One region of the Arthrobacter burdickii genome, then DNA from elsewhere that is predicted to be linked to it. Evidence: riboswitches for the same ligand, from Rfam matches in the RefSeq annotation. Region 1 holds a riboswitch; each other region holds the start of a gene.
The links. A riboswitch is a leader RNA that binds a small molecule or an ion and turns the genes downstream of it on or off. The one in region 1 is predicted to bind S-adenosylmethionine.

Region 1 (5,278 bases):
TCAGCTGTCGTGCACCTCAGCGGGCGCGGCGCGGTCGGACGGAGGTAGGTAAGCGGTGACGCCTTTGATCCGTCAAGGTTCTGCAAATGTGACGAGGCCGTTTACCGGGGCTGGAGGCGGAACTAGGTTGAGGGCACCGGGTCCGTCTGATCATCGTGTGAAACCGACGGGTGTCCCGGTTCCTGCTCCATCCAGTTCAGAAGCCCGTCAGCGGCGGGTTGTACAAGGAGGAACACAGCGCCATGGCACAGAACCTGAATCAGCCCATCACCGATGACAGCATCAAGGTCCGGCAACTCAGCCATTACCAGTTCAGCTGGGTGGCGGGAGAGCCTGGCCAGCCTGGCTCGTGGACCCTGCAGTTGGTCCTTGATCAGGGTGCATGGGAGGAGGTCCTCACGATCGACGCCGATGATGCCGACAACCTTCAGGACCTGCTCTCCTCAGCCGAGACCGTGTACTACGACGTGCAGCGCCGGACCCTGATGTTCGGCACCACAGAAGCCGGTCACCACTGACAGCGAACCTGTGCCGCTTTCAGGTCCGAAGGAGAGTGCATCATCGCCTGCATCAGGTGAGGGAAATGACCTCGTAGGTATGGCCTGCCGCGCGCAGCCGCTCCACCAGGACGTCGCCGAGGGCGGTCGCCGGGGTCAGTGATCCTGCGGCGGGCGGCAGGCGGTCGCCGTCGAGGGCCAGAGAGAGCGCAGCCTCCCCGGCCATGACGGCGGTGGCGGCGTATCCGGGGTCGCCCGGGCCGGCTGCGACGGCCCGGTACCGCCGGCCGCTCTCCGAGGAAGCAGTCGCCTGGGAACGGAACCAGCCTGAGCGCCGCGCGGCCTCGCTCGGACCCGCACCGGGCGACGGAAGGACACGGTCCAGTAGTTTCCTCGTCGGGGGTAGGGCCAGTGCGGCTCCGAACACCCGCAGGCCGAGCGCCGTCGCTCCGGCGCGGACGACGCCGACGAGCCCCCGCCCCACACCCATCACCTCGCCGTACCGCAGGGACCGGCCGTAGGTCCACCCCTGCAGGGCATTGCTGCGACGCACGATCCGCGTGTTCACCGACGCCATGATGAAGGGTGCGGTCCACAGGCCGTCCTCCGACCGGCCGACCCACCCCAGGTCCGACGGCTGCCGGGTCGAGGGCTCCGCCGTGCGGTCCGGACTGAGGGAGTAGGGATCACCCGCGAGCGATCGCAGCACAGGATCCGACCGCATGCCGTCGAGCTGCCCACGCATCGACTCGATGGTGCCGCCGCTGAAGCCACCCTTCGCCCTGGCGACGAGCTGCACCTCGGTCAGTCCGCCCGCGCCGTCGGCCACCGCGGCCTGGTGCAGGAGGAGCACCGCGAGGTCCGACGGGATGGAGTCGTAGCCGCACGCATGGACGATCCGTGCGCCGGTAGTCCTTGCCAACGCGTCGAAGCGGTCGATGGCTTCACGGACGAAGGACACCTCGCCCGTCAGGTCCCCATAGTGGGTGCCGGCGCGGGCACACGCCTCGACGACGGGCAGTCCGTACTTCGCGTAGGGACCCACCGTGGTGAAGAGCACCCGGGTTCTGGCGGCCAGCGCAGCGAGTGAGTCAGGGTGCTCCGAGTCGGCCTCGATGAGGGCCCAGTCCTGCGCGGCGGCGGGCAGCCTGGACCGTACGGCCTCGAGCTTCTCCCTCGACCTCCCCGCGAGCCCCACGCGCAGGCCCGGCGGAGCATGGTCCGCAAGATATCCGGCGATCAGTTCACCGACGAAGCCGGTCGCACCGAAGAGGACGAGGTCGTGATCGCGCGCGGGAGCCTCCATGCCAGCAGTCTTCCACGGCAGCGGCAGGAACGACGCCGAGAAGTGCCTACCTCTGCCGTGGCTGAAGCGCCCCGTGACCCTGAAACCAGATCGCAGATCATCACTGGATCGCGAGGGCCGATTGGTGTATTCATCCTGCGGTGAGTAAGGTCGTCTTTGCGCCGCGGGGTGGAGCAGTTCGGTAGCTCGCTGGGCTCATAACCCAGAGGTCACAGGTTCAAATCCTGTCCCCGCAACGAAGAAGCACCTACTAACGATCCTGTTGGTAGGTGCTTCAGCTTAACCACGTCGGGTCCGAGACGACACGCGATCAGCGCCGTGATGCCACCTTGCCGTTCAGTTCAGCCCAACGGGTTGGTGCTTGCCTGCCCGTGGTCACCGGCCCACACTGGCAGAGGTGGCCGGTAAGCAGCCCTTGAACAGAGTGCGAGGAGCCGCAATGCCAGACGGTTCAGGCTTGCGAGGAGTATATGAAGGGATCATCTCTGCGGTCGGCGCTGATGATGCCGTCGCTCTGGAGGGTTTGATCGCTGCTGATGTGATCGACCACATGCCCGTGCCCGGTCAGCCTGGAGGGCGGGAGGGCTTCATTTTCTGGATGCACAGTATGCATGCTGCCTTTCCCGATATGACGGGAGCCATCTCTGACGCAGTGGTTGAAGGCGACAAGATCGCCGGTCGGGTGCTGTGGACCGGAACGCACGAAGGGGAGTTCCTCGGTCTGCCCGCTACCGGCAGACCGGTAGCCATTACCGCCATGCACCTTGTTCGGTTCAGGGGCGGGGTGGCGGTCGAATGGTGGGGCGCCGCAGACCTTCTCGGAGCTGCAATGAGTTTGAATGCCCGCCTGGAGCCTCCTCTCTAGCGAAACACTGTGCTCTATCCGTATCCTCGCGGTGTCGAGCGCGATGAGGGCAGGCAAGCGCCGCCTTCGTACTCGACCCGCGGTCACCTCGAAGAGGAAGGCCAGCCAGAACCGGGATCACCGGATGACGCGGGATCGTCACATGTCGCCCGGGATGCAGTATGTGACGAAACCGGCGTCCCGGAACGTCATGCGGCGCCTTGTCGTCGCACGTTCTGCACCCAGGGCCGGGGTGCTGCTTACAGTGATCCCACCAACCATCAAGAGCGGCCGAGAGATCTGGCTTGTTGACGCCGCAGCAACCATTCCGTTGCCCTCCCTTGGGAGAGCAGCGGAACCGGTGCTAATGCCAGAACCGATGGACATGCATCAGCGCACCCGCGAGCGGTCCCGGCACACCCGGATCGCTGGTTTCCGGCCCGCATCCTGGTGCACTCCCTCGGACATACCGAGGAGCGGGGATGACTTCGAAGAAACAGGCAGCGGTACCGCCGTCGCTGTCGTACGAGCTGTATCCGCCGGCCACCCCGGAAGCAGGGGAGGCGGTGCTGCGGACGATCGACGAGCTGGAGGCCACCCGCCCCGACTACGTCTCGGTGACCTACAGCGGCACACCGGCGCGGCGCCTGGCCTCGATCGAGCTGATCGGGCACCTGACCAGCAACACCAGACTGCGACCACTGGCCCACCTCTGTTGCGTGGGGGAGACACGGGCGAGCCTTGACCTGCTGGTGCGGCAGCTCGTCGCACTGGGGGTGAGGGGCCTGCTGGCCCTGCGCGGGGACCTGCCGCAGGACCCGCAGGCAGTGCGCGGCGAGCTTCCCTTCGCCCAGTCCCTGGTGGAGTTGATCCGGGAGGTCGAGGCCCGGCACGGAGCCGCGCTCGCCGGCGGTCGGTTGGCGGTGGGGGTGGCGGCCTACCCGAATCGGCACCCGGAATCGCCGTCATTCCTGCACGACGTCGAGGTGCTGGTCTCGAAGCAGCGTTCCGGTGCAGACTTCGCCATCACGCAGGTGTATTTCGATCCCGCCCACTACGTCCGCCTGCTCACCGCGGCCCGGGCCGCGGGAGTCACCATCCCGATCATTCCCGGGGTGATGCCCCTGGGGAACATCCGCCGGCTCGAACGGCTGGCCGGAATGACCGGCGTCCGTCCCGACCCTGCCCTCCTGCACCGCCTGGAGACCGCCTCGGGTGAAGCCGAACGCCGACGGATCGGCGTGCGGGCAGCGGCCGTGCTGGCCCGGGCGGCCTTCGATGCAGGGGCCCCGGGCGTGCACCTGTACACCTTCAACGACCATCGCGCGTCCATCGAGGTCATCGAGGAGATCGACCTGCCGGTGGCGCGCACGCCGGCCGCCGTCCCGGCCTGACCCTGCCCCCCCCCCGAATCCGAACCACGACCGACACACCGTCCAGAGGAGAACACCATGAGCACCGAGAACACCTTCCCCGCCGCCACGATCCTCGGCTACCCCCGCATCGGGCCCGGCCGTGAGCTGAAGAAGGCCGTCGAGGCCTACTGGGCGGGCCGCCTGGACGAGGCCGGACTGCAGCACGCTGCCGACCAGCTGCAGGACCGCACGGTCGCCCGACTCGTGGAACTGGGGCTGGATCGCGGCGATTCCTCCATCCCGGCGGACTTCGCGCTCTACGACCAGGTCCTGGACGCGACGGCGGCGCTGGGAGCTCTGCCGGCTCGGTTCGCCGACCTGGCCGCGGAGGACGGTTCTGTGGACACCGCCGGCTACTTCACGCTGGCCCGGGGCGACGGCGAGCGCGCGCCGCTGGAGCTGACCAAGTGGTTCGATACGAACTACCACTACCTGGTGCCCGAGATCGGTCCGGGGACACCGTTCGTCGCCGTGGCGCACGGCCTGACCGCGACCGTCCGCCGGCAGCGCGAGCGCGGCACCGTGCTGCGCCCGGTGCTCGTGGGTCCCGTGACCTACCTGCTGCTGGCCAAGCCCGAGGACGGGGCACCCGCCGGTTTCGACCCGCTGGAGCGGATCGACGACGCCGTGGCGGCCTACGTGGGCATCCTCGCGTCGCTGGCGGAGGCGGGGGCCGAGTGGGTGCAGCTGGACGAGCCGGGCCTCGTCGGTGACCGCGGCGGTGAGCTGGCAGCACCCGGCGGGCTGGTGGAGCGGGTGTACCGGCAGCTGGCCGGTACTGCAGGACGACCCGCCCTGCTGGTCACCACCGGCTACGGCACCGCCGGTGATCCGGCGAGGCCGGGCCAGGCGCTCGCCGTGCTCGCCACCGCGGGCGTGGAGGCGGTCCATGCGGACCTGGTCCGGGGATCGCGGCCCTCCGCCGAGGCGCTGCAGGCACTGGGCGGCACCCGCCTGGTCGCCGGCGTCGTGGACGGCCGGAACGTGTGGCGCAACGATCTGCGGTTCTCGCTGGGGGTGCTGGAAGACCTGCAGCAGGAGACGGGAACGGCGGTCACGACGGCGACGTCCACCTCCCTGCTGCACGTGCCGCACGACGTGCAGGCCGAGACGGGGCTGCCGGAGCACCTGCCGGCCTGGCTGGCCTTCGCAGATCAGAAGGTGCGTGAGGCAGTGGTGCTGGCGCGCGGCCTGGCCGGGGGACGCCCGGCCGTCG
Region 2 (5,278 bases), 750 kb from region 1:
TGCAGGGCGAAGAGGTTGGCGGCGTCGTTCGTGTCCTTGAAGACGAACGACGTCGTCTGGTAGATCGGCACGGCCCGGGCGCCGTGGGTGGCGTCCGGCGTACCGCCGGCGTGGAGCGCCCGCGTACGGAAACCGAAGGAACGTTCTGCCATCAGACACCTGCCTTGCTGGGGACGGCGAGCGTGCCGTCGGGATCGAAGTCCACTCCCGCCCTGCGGGCCGCATCCGCCTCGAGTTCCCGCACGATCGGCAGGATATCGGTGCCGAAGGCGGCCACTTCCTCCTGGAAGTGCAGATAGCAGGTGAGGAAGAGGTTCACGCCGATCTTCTTGTACTCCACGATGCGCTCGGCGATCTGCTCGGGCGTCCCGATGAGTTGGGTCTTGAAGCCGTCGTTGTACTGCACGAGGTCCTCGAAGGTGGAGTCGGCCCACATGCCCTTGCCGTCCTTCGTCGAGGGACCCGCTTCCTGCACGGCGTCGCGGAAGCCCTCCACCGCGGGGCGGTGTGCCTTCTCGACGATCTCGCGCAGGGTGTCGCGCGCCTCCTTCTCGGAGTCGCGGGCGATGACGAACCCGTTGAGGCCGTACTTCGGACGCCGTCCGGCCTGCTCGGCGGACGCCCGGACGCCGGCGATGTTCTCCTTGAACCCCTCGAGGTCCTTGCCGTTGGAGAAGTACCAGTCGGCCACGCGGCCCGCGGTGGCCTGGGCCGCCGTCGAGTTCCCGCCGAAGAAGATCTCGGGGTGGGGACGCCCCGGGACGTCCACGGGCGCCGGGTTCAGGGTGAAGTCCTTGATGTTGTAGTACTTGCCCGCCTGGCTGTAGCCCTCCTCCGTCCAGAGCCCGCGCAGCACGCGGATGAACTCCTCGGTGCGGACGTAGCGCTCGTCGTGCTCGAGCCACTCGAGGCCGAAGTTGGTGAACTCGTCCTTTAGCCAGCCGGAGACGATGTTGACGGCGGCGCGGCCGTTCGAGATGTGGTCCGCGGTGATGATGTACTTCGCGAGCACACCGGGGTGCCACATGCCCGGGTGGACGGCGGCGATCACCTTCAGCTTCTCGGTGGCCGCCAGCAGGGCCAGGGAGAACGACGTCGCCTCGTGCTGCTTGTCCGCGCCGTAGGACGCGGCGTAGCGGGTCTGGGACAGGGCGTACTCGAAGCCGGCGTCCTCCGCGATGCGAGCGAGCTTCTTGTTGTAGTCGAAGTCCCAGCTGGTGCGCTGCTCGATGGTCGAGACCACCAGGCCGCCACTGACGTTGGGGACCCAGTAGGCGAATTTCAGGGGTGTGGAAAGGTCGGCGACGCTCATGGTTTCCTCCATCGGTCTGGCAGTAGCACCCTAATGTCGCCGCGATGGTGCGGGGGCCAGGGTTGCTGCGGCGTCAGTGAGCCAGATCTCTCAGCCGCTCGGGATGGTCAACGTCGAGTGTGACATCGGAGGGCCGCAGAACCAAACAATGTGTCGCCCGGTGGCAGGGATGCATCACCGGGCGTGGGCTCTCATGCCTAGGGTGGAGGAATGGATAGCTGGAAGTCCGCGGAACGCACGCAGGAACGCAAGCTCTGGAACACGCTCTTCTGCGTCGGTGTCGTGCTGACCGTCACCCTGGGGAGCAGCCTCCTGCTGGTCGCGGGCAGTGCCGGGGCGGCGGCCTCCGCCTGGTTCTACGTGCAGCAGTGGGTGCTGCTGGCCCTCAGCGCGGGTGGGACGGTCCTCGCCTTCCGTCGCTGGCGGTCCCTCCGCGCGTAGGATACGGGCCGTTATGCAAATGTGACAAACGCGGGGAGCGCTGGGTATCGTCGAAGCGTGCCTCCGTCCATGGGAGGCCCTCCCGGATGGATTGCCGAGCCCTGCCGCCGAACGGGATACGTTCGTCATCACCGAGGCGGGGACGGGGGAACCACAGTTCCACCGGGACGTGCAGGTCCAGCCTGCGTCCCTGGGGTCAAGTCGCTGCGCAGTTCCGAAACCGATGTGCGCACGGCCGGGTGTCTCCCATCCGAACCCGACAGCTCACCCCGCAGGCATGGGAGAGGTATAGATCCATGTCACGAAAGACTTCCCCGGCACGCCACCGTGCCGACATCGACGGCAACCTCGCGCTGACGGGCCTGTCCCGCGCCGCGAAGGCTTCGGCCACCGCCGTCGGCCGGCCGATCGCCATCGTCGCCGTCACCTCGGGCCTCGCGCTCGGTGCGGTCGGCACCGCCCACGCCGGTGAATACACCGACCAGGGCACGACGCCGGTTCCCGCTGCTGCTGCCGCTGCGTCGGTCGCTCCGGCACCCGCTGCTCCACCCGCCGCATCGGGCACCACCCACACCGTCGTCGCGGGCGACACCCTCAGCGCGATCTCGGCCGCCTACGGCGTGGACCTGACCGCGGTCCTGGCGGCGAACGGCCTCTCGCTCACCTCGGTGATCTTCCCGGGCGACAGCATCGCCATCCCCGCCGGAGCCGGATCGCAGGCCCCGGCGCAGACCGCCGTTCCCGTCGTGTCCGTTCCCGTGGCCACCGCTCCCGCAGCGGTGACCCAGCAGGCACCCGCTCTCGCCCCGGCAGCGCCGGTCCAGCAGGCCGCAACCGTCGCGCCGGCCCCGGTCGCTCCCGCTCCCGCTCCCGCATCGAGCGTGTACCTCGCCTCGGCGGACATCGCCCCGATCGCTTCCTCCAGCGGCGTCGCCGGCACCCTCGTGGCATCGGCACAGGCGCAGCTCGCAGCCGGCATGATCCAGGACTGCACCGTCCTGGTGGAGACCGCACTGCGTGCCGCCGGCATCCCCGTCGGCGACCTCGGCCCCTCGCAGTTCTTCCAGTTCGGCACCACCGTGGCGACCCCGGCCCCCGGCGACATCGTCATCACGGCCGGCCACGTGGCGATCTACGTCGGCGGTGGCCAGGTCATCAGCAGCGGCATGAACGGCTCGAACCTCACCATGCAGCACCCTCTCTCGGACCTCCCGGGAGCATCCTTCGTTCGGGTAGCGGGCTAGTACCGGGACGGACCCCACACGGGAAGCGGCAGGTGCTTGGACGGGGCGCCTGCCGCTTCCTCCTTTTAACGCGGGTCAGTTTCTAGGCGGGTCAGTTCCTGCCGGCCAGGACGTCCTGGATGCCGGGGATGCAGCCCTCGTTCTGCAGCGAGGTGGTGTCACCGAGCGGCGAGCCCTCGTAGAGCTGCGTCAGCAGGCGCCGCATGATCTTCCCGGACCTCGTCTTGGGCACATCGGGAACGACGACGACGGCCGAGGGCCGCGCGATCGGCCCGATGGCCTCCGCGACATGGGCGCGCAGCGTGGCCGACACGTCCGCGTCCGGATCCGCGCCCGGCGCCAGCACCACGAACGCCGCGATGGCGTGGCCCGTCAGTGGGTCGGGAACAGGGCAGGCGCCGGCTTCGGTCACGAGCGGGTGCGCCACGAGCGCGGACTCGATCTCGATCGTGGAGAGGCGGTGGCCGGAGACGTTGATGACCTCGTCCACGCGCCCCAGGATCCAGGTGTCGCCGTCGTCGTCGTACCGGGCGCCGTCGCCGGCCAGGAACCACCCCTGCGCGGCGAACTTCCGCCAGTAGGAGTCGAGGTAGCGCTGCGGGTTGCCCCAGACGGTGCGTGCCATGGCTGGGCCGTGGCGGTCCACGACGATCAGCCCCTGCACGCCGGGAGGCACCGGGCGGCCCTCCTCGTCCACGATGCGGGTGCTGACGCCCGGGAGGGCCCGCGCGGCGCAACCGGGCTTGAAGTCGGTGTCCGTGGGGCTGGGCGAGAGGACCGTGGCCCCGGTCTCGGACTGCCACCAGGTGTCCACGACGGGAACCTCGTCGCGACCGAGGTTCCTGCGGAACCAGCGCCACGCCTCGGGGTTGACCGCCTCGCCGACCGTCCCCAGGACGCGGATGCTGGAGAGGTCGTAGGAGGACGGGACGCCGTCGGGGAACCAGCCCATCAGTGACCGGACCAGTGTGGGCGCCGTGTAGTAGCTGGTGACGCCGTAGCGTTCGATGATCTCGAAGTGGCGGCCGGGATGGGGCGTGTTCGGGGTGCCCTCGAAGAGGACCTGCGTGGCGCCGTTGGACAGCGGACCGTACAGCTCGTACGTGTGCGCCGTGACCCACGCGAGGTCGGCGGTGCACCAGTGGACGTCGCGGTCCCGCAGCGACGGATCGGGATTGCTGAAGAGGTGCTCGAAGCTCCACGACGCCTGCGTGAGGTAGCCCCCGGAGGTGTGCACGAGCCCCTTCGGCTTCCCCGTCGTACCGGAGGTGTACATGATGAACAGCGGCGTCTCGGCGTCGAACGCCTCCGGCTCGTGGTGCGCGGAAGCGGTGTCGACGATGTCGTGCCACCACACGTCGCGCCCCTCGGTCCAGGCGACCTCCGAGCCGGTGCGGCGCACCACGAGGACGTGCTCGATGCTGTTCGTACCCGCCACCGCGGCGTCGGCATTGGCCTTCACCGGGACGGCGGCGCCCCGGCGGAACTGGCCGTCCGTGGTGACGAGCAGCTTGGCCCCGGTGTCCTCCACCCGGAAGCGGAGGGCTTCGGCGGAGAAACCGCCGAACACGAGGGAGTGCACTGCTCCGATGCGCGCGCAGGCGAGGGTGATCACGACCGTCTCGACGAGGACGGGGAGGTAGATGACCACGCGGTCGCCCTTGCCGACGCCGAGGGCGAGCAGGGCGTTGGCCGCGCGCGACACCTCCTCCTGCAGTTGCGCATAGGTGATAGTGCGGCGGTCCCCGGGCTCGCCCTCGAAGTGGAGCGCGACCCTGTCGCCCCGGCCGGCCCGCACATGCCGGTCGACGCAGTTCGCGGCGACGTTGAGGGTACCCCCGGCGAACCACTCGATGACGGGGACGCTGAGTGATCCGTCCTCCTGCGGGAGTGCCCTGTCGAAGGTGTGGAGCGTGTGCCACGGGGTGTCCCACTCGAGCCTGCCTGCCTGCTCGGCCCAGAAGGCGAGCCGGTCGGCTTCCACTGCAGCGACCCCTTCCGGCGTCGTCGTACCTACGCCCATCGCCGCACCGCCCAGCGTTCGGCGATGCCCAGCAGGGCGTCCGTGGTCTTGCCGATGACGGCCAGCAGGATGATCGCGAGGATGATCCGGTCGACGCGGCCGGTCTGCTGGGAATCCGTCAGCAGGAAGCCCAGGCCCATCGAGGAGGCGATGAGTTCTGCCGCCACGAGGAACAGCCAGGACTGTGCGAGGGCGAGCCTCAGGCCCGAGAACAGCGCGGGGACGACGGCGGGAAGCTGCACGGTGGTCAGCAGGCGG
Region 3 (5,278 bases), 1.6 Mb from region 1:
GGATGCCGAAAGCGCTCGCCATGCCCAGGCCGACGACGGGGATGATGAACAGCACGACGGCGACAATGGCCCTGTTGGCGAATCCGCTGATACCCGATGCACGGTCAGGATCACGCAACGCAGCAAGGGCGGCTCCGCCTGCAGCGACTGCGCCGCCACCGCCGATGCCGCCGACGATGATCCCGGCCGCGGCGATCGTAGGCTCGGCGACCAGGGCGGCCGCACCGAACCCCAGGGCCGTGAGTGCCAGACCCGCCCGCGCGACTACATAGCGGCCGCCGAGGGCGGTCCAACGGGAGGTAGCCAGGCAGGCAAGGGCGGACAGGAGCAGGCAGGCCGTCATGAGTGTGCCCGCTCCGGTCGGGGTGAACCCCAGGTCGGCCAGCGCGACGATCATGACGGGGACCAGATTCGCGGTCATGAATCCTACGACCGTGATCCCGAAGGTGGAGATGGCCCGGGAGGCCGTCAGTGGAACCCTGACGGTGGCGTCGGGTTGTGCAGGCGTTCTTCCCACGGCGTGCTCCATTCATTGAGAGTGTGATGGCCGCCACTCCAAATGAACGGCGTTCATTTAGTATCGGGGCGAGGGGCCCCCCGAGCAATAGTTTTTGAAAGCCTTTCAGTTAACTTTGTGTTTCACCCGTGTTGCGATGCCGGCGATCAGTGCCTCGAGGCCGAACTCGAAGGCGCGCTCGACCCGCTCCGGCGCCGACGGGCTGGATCGGACCGCCCTCGTCAGGGCCGGGTACTTCTCGGGTTCCGGCCCCCAGACCTCCTCGGGGGCAGTGAAGTCGAGTGCCGCACCCAGGGCGAAGTAGTCGACCAGCGAGAGGGCCGGAGCGACGTCGGCGGCGTCGAGGCCGGACCGTTCCAGGGCGAGCGTCAGATCCTCGTACATGGCGATCACCTCGGCCGCCCTCACCGTTTGGGTCACCAGCAGGGGTACCAGTCTGGGGTGCGGAGCGAAGCAGTCGCGATACCCGCGGATGAGCATGCGCAGCGCCTCGTCCCACGGGGCGTCAGTGGTCGACGGCGTGGGATTCGAGGTGAAGAGGTGGGCGCGGAGGAGTTCCACGATGTGTTCGCGGCTGGAGATCCGGTTGTAGAGCGAGGACTGACTGACGCCGAGCTCGCGGGCGATCCTGGGGAAGCTGAAGTCGCCCGTCTCGTCGACGAGCTTCAGTGCTGCCTCGACGATCAGTTCGACGGACAGGAGGGTGGATCGGGGGCGCGGCATTGACGGTCTCCTTTTAGGCCCAAAGTAGCAGCCGGACAACCGGCGGCAGAGCGGTCGCGCCTGGAACGGCCGCAGGGGCAACCGCACCGCATGCGGAAGTCCATGGCTGCGCACACTCACCGGACAGCCGTCGCGCGGCTACGCTCTCGCCATGGACCAACAGCTGCACTTCATCACCGTCGCCACGCGGGACCTCGATGCGGGACGGTCGTTCTACCGGACGCTGGGCTGGACGCCGGCACTGGATGTTCCGGGCGAGATCATCTTCTACCAGGTGGCACCCGGCCTGCTGCTGGGGCTGTTCCTCGATGACAAGTTCGCCCAGGACGCCGGACTCGATGCCAGACCCGCGCCGTCCGGGGTGACGCTGTCCCACAACGTCGGCAGTCCTGCCGACGTTGACCAGCTCGTCTCGGCGATGGCGGCTGCGGGCGCGACCATCTTGCAGGAGCCCCGGGACGGCGCTTTCGGGGGCATCTTCCACGCACTCGTGCGCGATCCGAACGGCATCGTCTGGGAGATCGCCCACAATCCGGGCTGGCATATCGGTGAGGACGGCACGGTGGACATCGGCTGACGCGGAGTTCACGGCATGGAACGGCCGCTCCGACGACGGGTCACATCGCTTCTCATTGGTCCCACCGCTCCGTTCTCCGCCTATAGTCGTTCCAGCTTCAAGAGATGCGGTCGCAAAGCTCCGACTGGACCGCGCACCAACCCCATGTTCCTGGGTGGTTCGGATGACGAAGCGGCCTTCGCCTCGGCATGACAGTGCTGGTCCGGCGTGGGCAAGAGCACGTCGAAAGGCTTATCCCGTGAGCTGTACCGCCCACCGCACCGTTCCCTAGCAGGCACCTGCCGGACGACGCCGATCCTGCTGTCGCTGTCCGGTCCTCTTCCGCACCGTGTGCCGGCCGTGCCAGGACTCACGCAACGACGTACTGGTCATGAGGCGTCCGGCTCCACGGTCGGCGACGCTTTCGACGCGCACAGGCGCCAGGACATTCTGTGCTTCCTACTCCCCGGTTTTCCCGCCTTCCGAAAGGACCAGGTCCACGCATGACACGTCAGATCGCCTTCAACCTCTTCGAGATGAACTGCGTGGGCCACATCTCCCACGGCCTCTGGGTCCACCCCGAGAACAACCGGCACCGCTTCAACGATCTCGACTTCTGGACGGAGACTGCGAGGATGCTCGAGGCAGGGCTCTTCGACAGCGTGTTCCTCGCCGACGTGATCGGCACCTACGACGGCTACCGCAACGGCCCCGAGACGGCCCTCCGGGAAGCCGTCCAGATCCCGAGCAACGACCCCCTGCTGGTCATCCCGGCGATGGCTGCGGTCACCAGGCATCTCGGCTTCGCCGCAACCTTCTCCACCACCTACGAGCCGCCGTTCGCCTTCGCCCGCAGGGCCTCGACGCTGGACCACCTCACCAAGGGCCGGTTCGGCTGGAACATCGTCACGTCGTACCTCCCCAACGCGGCCCGCAACTTCGGACTGGCCGACGAAGTGGAGCACGACCAGCGCTACGCCATCGCCGACGAGTACCTCGATGTGCTGTACAAGCTGTGGGAAGGGTCCTGGGACGACGACGCGGTGATCGAGGACCGTGATCGGCGGGTCTATACCGACCCGTCCAAGGTCCGCTACATCAACCACCGTGGCCCGAACTTCTCCGTCGCCGGTCCCCACCTCAGCGCACCGTCCCTCCAGCGCACGCCGGTCCTGTTCCAGGCCGGCAGTTCGACGGCGGGGAAGGCGTTCGCGGCCAAGCACGCCGAGGGCGTCTTCGTCGGCGGACGCGACGCGGCGGCGTACCGCGAGAACGTCCAGGACCTGCGCAGGCTGGCAGTCCAGAACGGCCGGGAAGCCGGCCACATCAAGGCTTTCGCCGGGGCCGTCGTCATCGTCGGCAGGACCCACAAGGAGGCACAGCGCAAGGCGGAGGAGTACCGGCGACTCTCCAGTGCCGAGGGCTACCTCGCGCACGCCGGTGGTGACGGCATCGACCTCGCTGCCTACCGGCCGGACGAGGTCATCGACGACATCCTCGCGCGGGAAGACCGCCCCGGCTGGGACAAGCAGCCCAGCAACCGGCACCATCGGCCGGGGACGACGGTCGGGCAGGCACTGGAAAGCATCACGAGGTTCGACCGCGGTCCCTTCGTCGCCATCGGCACTCCCGGCGAGGTCGCCGACGAGATCGAGCGGTGGGTCGAGGGCACGGACCTCGACGGATTCAACCTACGGCAGTTCCTCACGCCCGGCACCGCCGAGGACTTCATCGAACTCGTCATCCCCGAACTCCAGCGACGAGGCCTGTACCGGACGTCCTATGAGGAGTCGACCCTCCGCGAGCGCCTGTTCGGCCCGGGGAACACGAGGCTGTTCGACCAGCACCCCGGTGCGCGGTACCGCAACGGCGCCCACCTCGGTCCGGGGGCCGGCACCCTCGATGCCAGCGGCGTCGAGCCCGCGACCCCCTCCTTCGCCTAGGTGGAATGTCCACCCCGACGACCTGTCCGAGACACCTCCGGCCGTTTCCGTCCTCGGGAGGACTGTCGGCCGGAGTGAACCGGTGCCGGGGGCTATCGAGGCGAACTGGAGTGCTACGACCGGATACCGTGGGGGCATGACGCCCGGCTTCCGGTACGACGTGGAGATCCTGCACCTGCTCGTGTCGGGGGCGCACGCCTACTTCGGTCGGGCGCGGGATGGTGCGGCGGACGTCGTGACCACGGACGCCGACAGCGTCGAGGTCGTCGCGGGCAAGGGAATCGTGGGAGACCGCTTCTTCGGCAAGGCGGCCCACATGGATGCCGCGGTGACCCTGTTCGCCATCGAGTCGCTTGAGGCGATAGCGACAGAGCTCGGCGCCGATCCCTTCGATCCCCTGCTGCCCCGCCGCAATCTGGTCCTGCGCGGCGCAGAGCTTCCGCCCCTCATCGGGCAGGACTTCGTCCTGGAGACACGGACGGGGAGCGTGGGATTCCACGGAGGCCGGCACGCGCACCCCTGCGCCTGGATGGATAGGATGCTCGCGCCCGGCGCCCATAAGGCGATGCGGGGCAGGGGCGGGCTGCGCTGCCGCCCACTCGACAGCGGGACCCTCTCCCGCGGACCGGCGGTCCTGGTCAGCCCTGTCCCCTTGGACCCCGCGCAGGCCGGCAGCGCCTCCGTGCTGAGGCCGAGCCGGCTCCCCTGACCCGACCGGGGGCGCACGTGGCGATGGGACGGCTAGCCCGGAAAACGGATGTCCGCCGTCGCGCCGACACCGGCGGTCCGGCCGGGGGCGGCCTGGTACTGCCAGTACAGATTGGTGTGACCGATGACCTTGTCCGGCGAAGGGGCACCCCACGCGCTCTGGTCCTCGGTCGTATGGGCGTCACCGACCAGCGTCACGTCGTACCCCCGCACGAACGCCCCATGGATGGTCGAGCGGATGCACGCGTCGGTCTGAGCACCCGATACCACCAGCCGACCGACGCCTGCCGCTGCGAGGACATCCTCGAGGTCGGTTCCCTCGAACGAGTCCCCATAGCTCTTGTGCACGAGCGGTTCGGACGGGAGTCGCTCGAGTTCGGGGACCAGTTCCCAGGAATCCGAACCCACCTCGAGGTCGGCATCCGAGTGCTGCACCCACACCACCGGGACACCTGCGGTGCGTGCCTTCGCGACCAGCACATCGATGTTCGCGACGACCGCGTCGCGGTCATAGGCATCGGCGACGACACCGTTCTGCACGTCGATGACGAGCAACGCTGTCCTGGGGCGGTTCTGCAGGGTCGTCATGGCTGCTCCTCGTGTGCTTCTCGACAAGGGCGGGGTCGCTGGTCTGCGCTTCCCGCCGACTGAGGAAAGAGTACGTCGCCGGGCTGCCGCAGGGAGGAGCAATGCGGACAACCCGGTTCCGCAGCAGCAGGGCTGCCGAGGAACCGGGCCTGTGCGCACGGCGCCGACCAGGGGCAGGGCGGCGCCGTGCGCAACGGGCTGTCCGAAGCGGGGCTCTCCAGGACCAGCCGATGGTGTTCCGCT
Region 4 (5,278 bases), on a different contig from region 1:
GCGTCGTGAAGCGTACGAGGCGGTCTCCGACGATCTGGACGAGAGCGACCGTCACCACCAGGACCACGATCGTCGCGAGCATGACGGTGTTGTCGAAGCGCTGGTAACCGTAGGTGACGGCCACGTACCCGATGCCGCCGGCACCGATGGTGCCCGCGATCGCCGAGTACTCGATCATCGCGATCACCTGGATGGTGAGCCCGCCGATGACTGCCGGGACAGCTTCGCTGAACTGTGCCGTGCGCATGATCTGCAGGTTGGACCCACCGGCGGCCCGGGCCACCTGGACCGTGGACGGCGGCACGGACCGCAGCGAGTTCTCGACGATACGCGTGAAGAATGCGATACCGGCGAGGGACATGGGGACGACGGCGGCCGCGATGCCGATGTTCGTGCCGGTGATGAACCGGGTGAACGGAACGATGGCCGCCATGAGGATCAGGAACGGAAGGGACCGTCCAATGCTGATGATCCAGCTCAGTGCCGCGTGGAGTGCGGGGCGTTCGTAGAGGCCACCGGGCGCGACGTTGTGGAGAAGGACACCGAGTGGAGTGCCGATGACGAGGACGACCGCCATGACGATGCCGACCATCGTCAAGGTCTCGCCATAGGCGGGCAGCAGCAGCGCCGGCAGGTCGTTGAGGGGAACGTCGGCGCGGGGAAGAATGAGGGCGCTCATGCCACGTCCTCCAGCACGGCCTCGGCCGTGAGGAACTGGTGCGACCGACTGCCTCCACCGCCGTCGGGCGTTCCGCTGAGTCCGTAGCGTGCGAGCGCACCATGGACCCGCGCGTCGTCGTCGGTCCCGATGCCGAGCGTCGCGCTCCCGGTGTTGACACCGTGGACCGTCTCGACGGAGGCACCCAGAAGATGCACGACGGCACCGAGGTCCCCGGTGAGCCGCTGGATCCAGTCGCCGGGCACATCGGTCGAGTCATAGGTGACGTACCAGGTACGGGTTCCAGCCTCCGGCCCGGCGTGGCCGCGCCGGGGCTGCAGCGACCGCCCGAGCAGCGAAGTGTGCGAGGTCAGGAGTTCCACGAGGTCGCCCTGCTCGACGATGCGACCGTGGTCCAGCCGCGCCACCGTGTCGGCGACCTGCCGCACGGTGTCCATCTCGTGCGTGATGAAGACGACGGTGAGGTCGAGGTCGTTGCGCAGTTGGCGGATGAGACCGACGACGGACCGGGTGGTCTCCGGATCGAGCCCTGAGGTCGCCTCGTCCGCCAGGAGGATGGACGGCCGCAGCGCGAGCGCCCGAGCAATCCCCACGCGCTGCGCCTGGCCGCCAGAGAGCTGGAACGGGTAGTGGCCGGCCTTGTCCGACAGCCCCACCCGGTCCAGCAACTCGGCAACACGAGCCCGTGCCTCGCCAGGAGTGACGCCGAGGTACTCGAGGGGCAAGGCGATGTTCTCCGCGGCGGTCCTGCGGCTGAGCAGGCTCGAGGACTGGAACACCGTGCCGATGCGGCGGCGCGCCTCGCGCAGACGCTTCTCCGGCAGGCCCGAGAGTTCCTCTCCATTGACGACGACGGCGCCCGACGTCGGACGTTCAAGCAGGTTGATGCACTGGGCGAGGGTGCTCTTGCCTGCACCGCTCGGACCGACGACAGCGGCGATGCGGCCGGTGGGCACCTCGAAATCGAGGTGGTCGAGTACGGTGACGGCAGCGTGCCCGCGACCGTAGGTCTTGGTCAGTTGTCGAAGCGAGATCATGGGATTCCTTGGGCAGGATGCGGGTGGGAAGCGTCGAATGGGTGGGCAGCAGGGAAGGGATGGACGGTGCTGCGGGTTCGGCCGCCGGGAACCCCGGCGGTCCGCGTCAGGTCAGTGGGGCGTCAGGGGCGGACGGACTCGAGCCGGAATCGCGCTCCGCGGTGCTCCTCGGGCAGGCGGTCACCCTTGCCGAACAGCTTGTTGCGCAGGGTTCCCTCGACGTATTCCGTCGGATAGGCACCGCGCTTCTGGAGCTCGGGAACCACGTACTGGATGACGTCCTCGAAGGATCCAGGTGTGATGGCGTACGCCAGGTTGAAGCCGTCGACGTCGGTCTCCTCGACCCAGGCCTGGAGCTCGTCGGCGACCTGCGCCCCGGACCCGATGATGCGCGGACCAAGCCCCCCGATACCTGCCCACTCGGCGATGTCGCGCACGGTCCAGGGTTCGCCGTCGTCGTTCACCTTCTGGAAGTTCGCGACGGCGGACTGAATGGCGTTCGATTTCACATTGCCGATGGGCTCGTCGGGGTCGTAGACGCTGAGATCGATGCCCAGCCAGCCCGACAGCAGCACGAGGGCTCCTTCGTAGCTGACGTACTGCTGGTACTCGGCGTGCTTGGCCTGGGCCTTCTCCTCCGTCTCGTCCGTGATGACAGTGAGCATGGTGTAGATCCGCACGGAGTAGCGGTCGCGTCCTTCGGCCTCGACCGCGTCGCGGATCTTCTTCACGGCGTCCTTGAGGATCGCTTTGGTGGGTGCACCGACGAAGACCGCCTCGGCGTTCCCCGCAGCAAAGGCGATCCCGCGTGATGAGGCACCGGCCTGGTAGATCACGGGCGTGCGCTGCAGCGAGGGCTCGCTGAGGTGGATCCCCGGAACTGTGAAGTACGTGCCGTCATGGTTGATGTCGTGGACCTTGGCCGGGTCGGTGAAGACCCCGGTCTCGCGGTCCCGGATCACCGCGTCGTCCTCCCAGGACCCCTCGAGCAGCTTGTAAAGCACCTCGAGGTACTCGTCCGCGTGGTTGTAGCGTTCGTCGTGCTCGAGCTGGTCCTCGTTGCCCATATTCCGCGCGGCGGAGGGCAGGTAACCCGTGACCACGTTCCAGCCGACCCTGCCATTGGTGAGGTGGTCGAGCGTGGAGAGCCGGCGTGCGAACGGGTAGGGGTGCTCGTAGGCCGTGCCCGCCGTGACACCGAAGCCGAGGTGCTCCGTGACAAGGGCCATGGCGGAGACGAGCAGGAACGGATCGTTGACCGGGGTCTGCGTCCCCTGGCGCAGCGTGGCCTCGTTGGAACCGCCGTAGACGTCGTAGGTGCCGAGGACGTCGGCGATGAAGATGCCGTCGAACAGTCCCTTCTCCAGCGTCTTCGCGAGGTCGGCCCAGTAGCGCAGGTCCTTGTAGCGCCACGACTGATCGTCCGGGTGCCGCCACAGGCCAGGCGACTGGTGGCCCACGCAGTTCATGTCGAAGGCATTGAAGCGGATATGGCGCGGTGATGCGGGCATGAAAAAATCCTCATGTCAGGGCACTGCCGTGGAGGAAGCGCCATACTTGCCCGCATGATGCATGCCGGGCCGAATCCTCACCTGGGGCACCCCGCTACAGCGAGAGGGTTGCCGTCCAACAAACCAGGGTTTGACGTTGGAGCTCTTGATTCTGGTGATGAGCCTAGGTGCCCGCCCTCGCCGGCGTCCACAAGCACCCGTCACAGTGCGTCACGATCAGCCATGCCTCACGATCAGCAATCCGTCAGCGGAGGTAGGACGCACCGTTCACGTCGACCACGGTGCCGCTGACCCAGAGCGGAGCATCCGTGGCAAGCCATGCCACGGTCTGCGCCACCTCCTCCGGCGTCGCCACGCGGTTGAACGGACTCTGTGCCCGGACCGCGTCACCCTCCGGGCTGTCGAGCACCGACCGTCCCATGTCCGTCTCGACGAAACCCGGTGCGACCGCCGCAGAGAGAATGCCGGAGGGCGCGAGCGCAACGGCCAGCGACTGGGTCATCGAATGGAGCGCAGCCTTACTCGCCCCGTAGGCAGGGGTCAGGGGTTCGCCTCGGTAGGCGCCGCGGGAGCCCACACTGATCAACCGACCGCCCTCGGGACCGGCTGGCCGATCCAGGAGGTGGCGCGCCACGAGCCAGGCCAGGTTCGCCGGCCCCAGCAGGTTGACGGCGAGAGTGCGGCGCCAGGCATGCTGCCAGTCGTCGAAGGATGCCCGGACAACAGGATGCGCCTCAAAAATCCCTGCATTGTTCACGAGGACGTCGACCCCGCCGAGTTCCCGCACGGTTTCATCGACGATCCGTACGCACTCCTCCGGATCGGCGACATCGCCGACTACGACGGCGTGACCGGTACCGGGCAGTGCGTCACGAACCACCAGGGCCGCCGCCGCATCGCGTCCCGCATGCACGGCGATGCGATGTCCCCGTCCGGCTAGCTCATGGGCGATGGCGGCGCCGATCCCGCGGCTCGCGCCGGTCACCAGAATGCTCAGTGTCATGGATCAGACGCTACAGCCCGCATCGCCCTGGGAGCCCGAAGCGCTCAGGTGGAGTCGGAAAACCGACAAGGAGGCTGAACCAGCCAGTCCACCTTGCTACGCTGTCAAGCTACTGCTTCTACCCTCGGTAAAGGACCTCGATGGACCCATTCAGTGCGCACCTCGACAGGGGAATCCTGAGGCTTCGGTGGAAGCGCGGCGTCGAGATCACCCATGCGCATGCCGTTGCCGCCGCCCGCGCCCTGGCAGAATTCCACGGTCCCACCGCACTGCCGCTCCTGGTCCACATGCATGGCATCACCGGGATCACCCCTGAAGCACGCGTGGGAATGGCTGCCTACCGCGGGTTCTCGAGAGTCGCCGTCGTGGGTGAGGACGCCGTCGACGAGGTGATGTCGGCGTTCTCCCACCGCTCCCCCACCGTCACGCGCTATTTCTGCTCCGAGACCGAAGCGCTCGCCTGGCTGCTCGACGGCAGCACAGCCGGGCACGCTACGCGACCGGCTTCGCGCGACTAGCACCGGACCGCGGGGACGGCTCGTTGACCCGTTCTCATGGTCAATGCGAAGGTGACAGCATGAGCTCCGAGAACAGCGGGATCCAGGTCACGAACAACGAGGCGAAGAGCCGCTACATCGCGAACCTCGACGGCGACCCTGCAGGCATGGCGGCGTACGAACGGTCCGGTGACACCATCGTCTTCACGCACACGGTGGTCGACGAAGAGGTCGAGGGCCATGGCATCGGCAGCACCCTGATCCGGTTCGCCCTCGACGACGCACGCGCGCAGCACCTCACCGTGGTGCCGCAGTGCGAGTTCGTGGCGGCCTTCATCGAGGATCACCCCGAGTACCAGGACCTGGTGGGCTAGCTCGCGCGTAGGGCCCCTTCACCCAGCGCCGCGTCGATGAGCACCTCGGCCGCCCGGCGCGCCTGCCCTGCAGCTTCCGGGGTCCCGGCGATAGCCGCCGTCGTCTGCGCGCCTTCCGCGAGGTACGACGGCGCCCCTGCGGTCGCCGGACGTGGCGGGACGTCGCTGGACGTCGCT

Region 2: another riboswitch for S-adenosylmethionine. It lies ahead of sfnG (dimethylsulfone monooxygenase SfnG); the one in region 1 lies ahead of P5G52_RS04160 (methylenetetrahydrofolate reductase).
Region 3: another riboswitch for S-adenosylmethionine. It lies ahead of P5G52_RS11710 (LLM class flavin-dependent oxidoreductase); the one in region 1 lies ahead of P5G52_RS04160 (methylenetetrahydrofolate reductase).
Region 4: another riboswitch for S-adenosylmethionine. It lies ahead of P5G52_RS15445 (LLM class flavin-dependent oxidoreductase); the one in region 1 lies ahead of P5G52_RS04160 (methylenetetrahydrofolate reductase).

What each region holds. Positions count from the first base shown of each region.
Region 1 covers NZ_JAROCG010000001.1:890,836-896,113, forward strand. Annotated here, with positions in the region: gene P5G52_RS04140 (hypothetical protein) at 243-518, shown strand; gene P5G52_RS04145 (saccharopine dehydrogenase family protein) at 571-1,803, opposite strand; tRNA gene P5G52_RS04150 (tRNA-Met) at 1,966-2,039, shown strand; gene P5G52_RS04155 (ester cyclase) at 2,243-2,668, shown strand; SAM riboswitch class I at 2,923-3,033, shown strand; gene P5G52_RS04160 (methylenetetrahydrofolate reductase) at 3,130-4,041, shown strand; gene metE (5-methyltetrahydropteroyltriglutamate--homocysteine S-methyltransferase) at 4,099-5,278, shown strand, end outside.
Region 2 covers NZ_JAROCG010000001.1:138,439-143,716, reverse strand. Annotated here, with positions in the region: gene P5G52_RS00610 (O-acetylhomoserine aminocarboxypropyltransferase/cysteine synthase family protein) at 1-152, opposite strand, end outside; gene sfnG (dimethylsulfone monooxygenase SfnG) at 152-1,324, opposite strand; SAM riboswitch class I at 1,318-1,422, opposite strand; gene P5G52_RS00600 (hypothetical protein) at 1,523-1,753, shown strand; cyclic di-AMP (ydaO/yuaA leader) riboswitch at 1,873-2,046, shown strand; gene P5G52_RS00595 (C40 family peptidase) at 2,050-2,997, shown strand; gene acs (acetate--CoA ligase) at 3,089-5,020, opposite strand; gene P5G52_RS00585 (ABC transporter permease) at 5,011-5,278, opposite strand, start outside.
Region 3 covers NZ_JAROCG010000001.1:2,492,434-2,497,711, reverse strand. Annotated here, with positions in the region: gene P5G52_RS11725 (MFS transporter) at 1-529, opposite strand, end outside; gene P5G52_RS11720 (TetR/AcrR family transcriptional regulator) at 623-1,240, opposite strand; gene P5G52_RS11715 (VOC family protein) at 1,392-1,817, shown strand; SAM riboswitch class IV at 1,913-2,041, shown strand; gene P5G52_RS11710 (LLM class flavin-dependent oxidoreductase) at 2,300-3,739, shown strand; gene P5G52_RS11705 (MOSC domain-containing protein) at 3,876-4,448, shown strand; gene P5G52_RS11700 (cysteine hydrolase family protein) at 4,481-5,035, opposite strand; gene P5G52_RS11695 (hypothetical protein) at 5,278-5,278, opposite strand, start outside.
Region 4 covers NZ_JAROCG010000002.1:167,267-172,544, reverse strand. Annotated here, with positions in the region: gene P5G52_RS15455 (methionine ABC transporter permease) at 1-679, opposite strand, end outside; gene P5G52_RS15450 (methionine ABC transporter ATP-binding protein) at 676-1,716, opposite strand; gene P5G52_RS15445 (LLM class flavin-dependent oxidoreductase) at 1,839-3,227, opposite strand; SAM riboswitch class IV at 3,265-3,378, opposite strand; gene P5G52_RS15440 (SDR family NAD(P)-dependent oxidoreductase) at 3,472-4,230, opposite strand; gene P5G52_RS15435 (SpoIIAA family protein) at 4,371-4,748, shown strand; gene P5G52_RS15430 (GNAT family N-acetyltransferase) at 4,808-5,101, shown strand.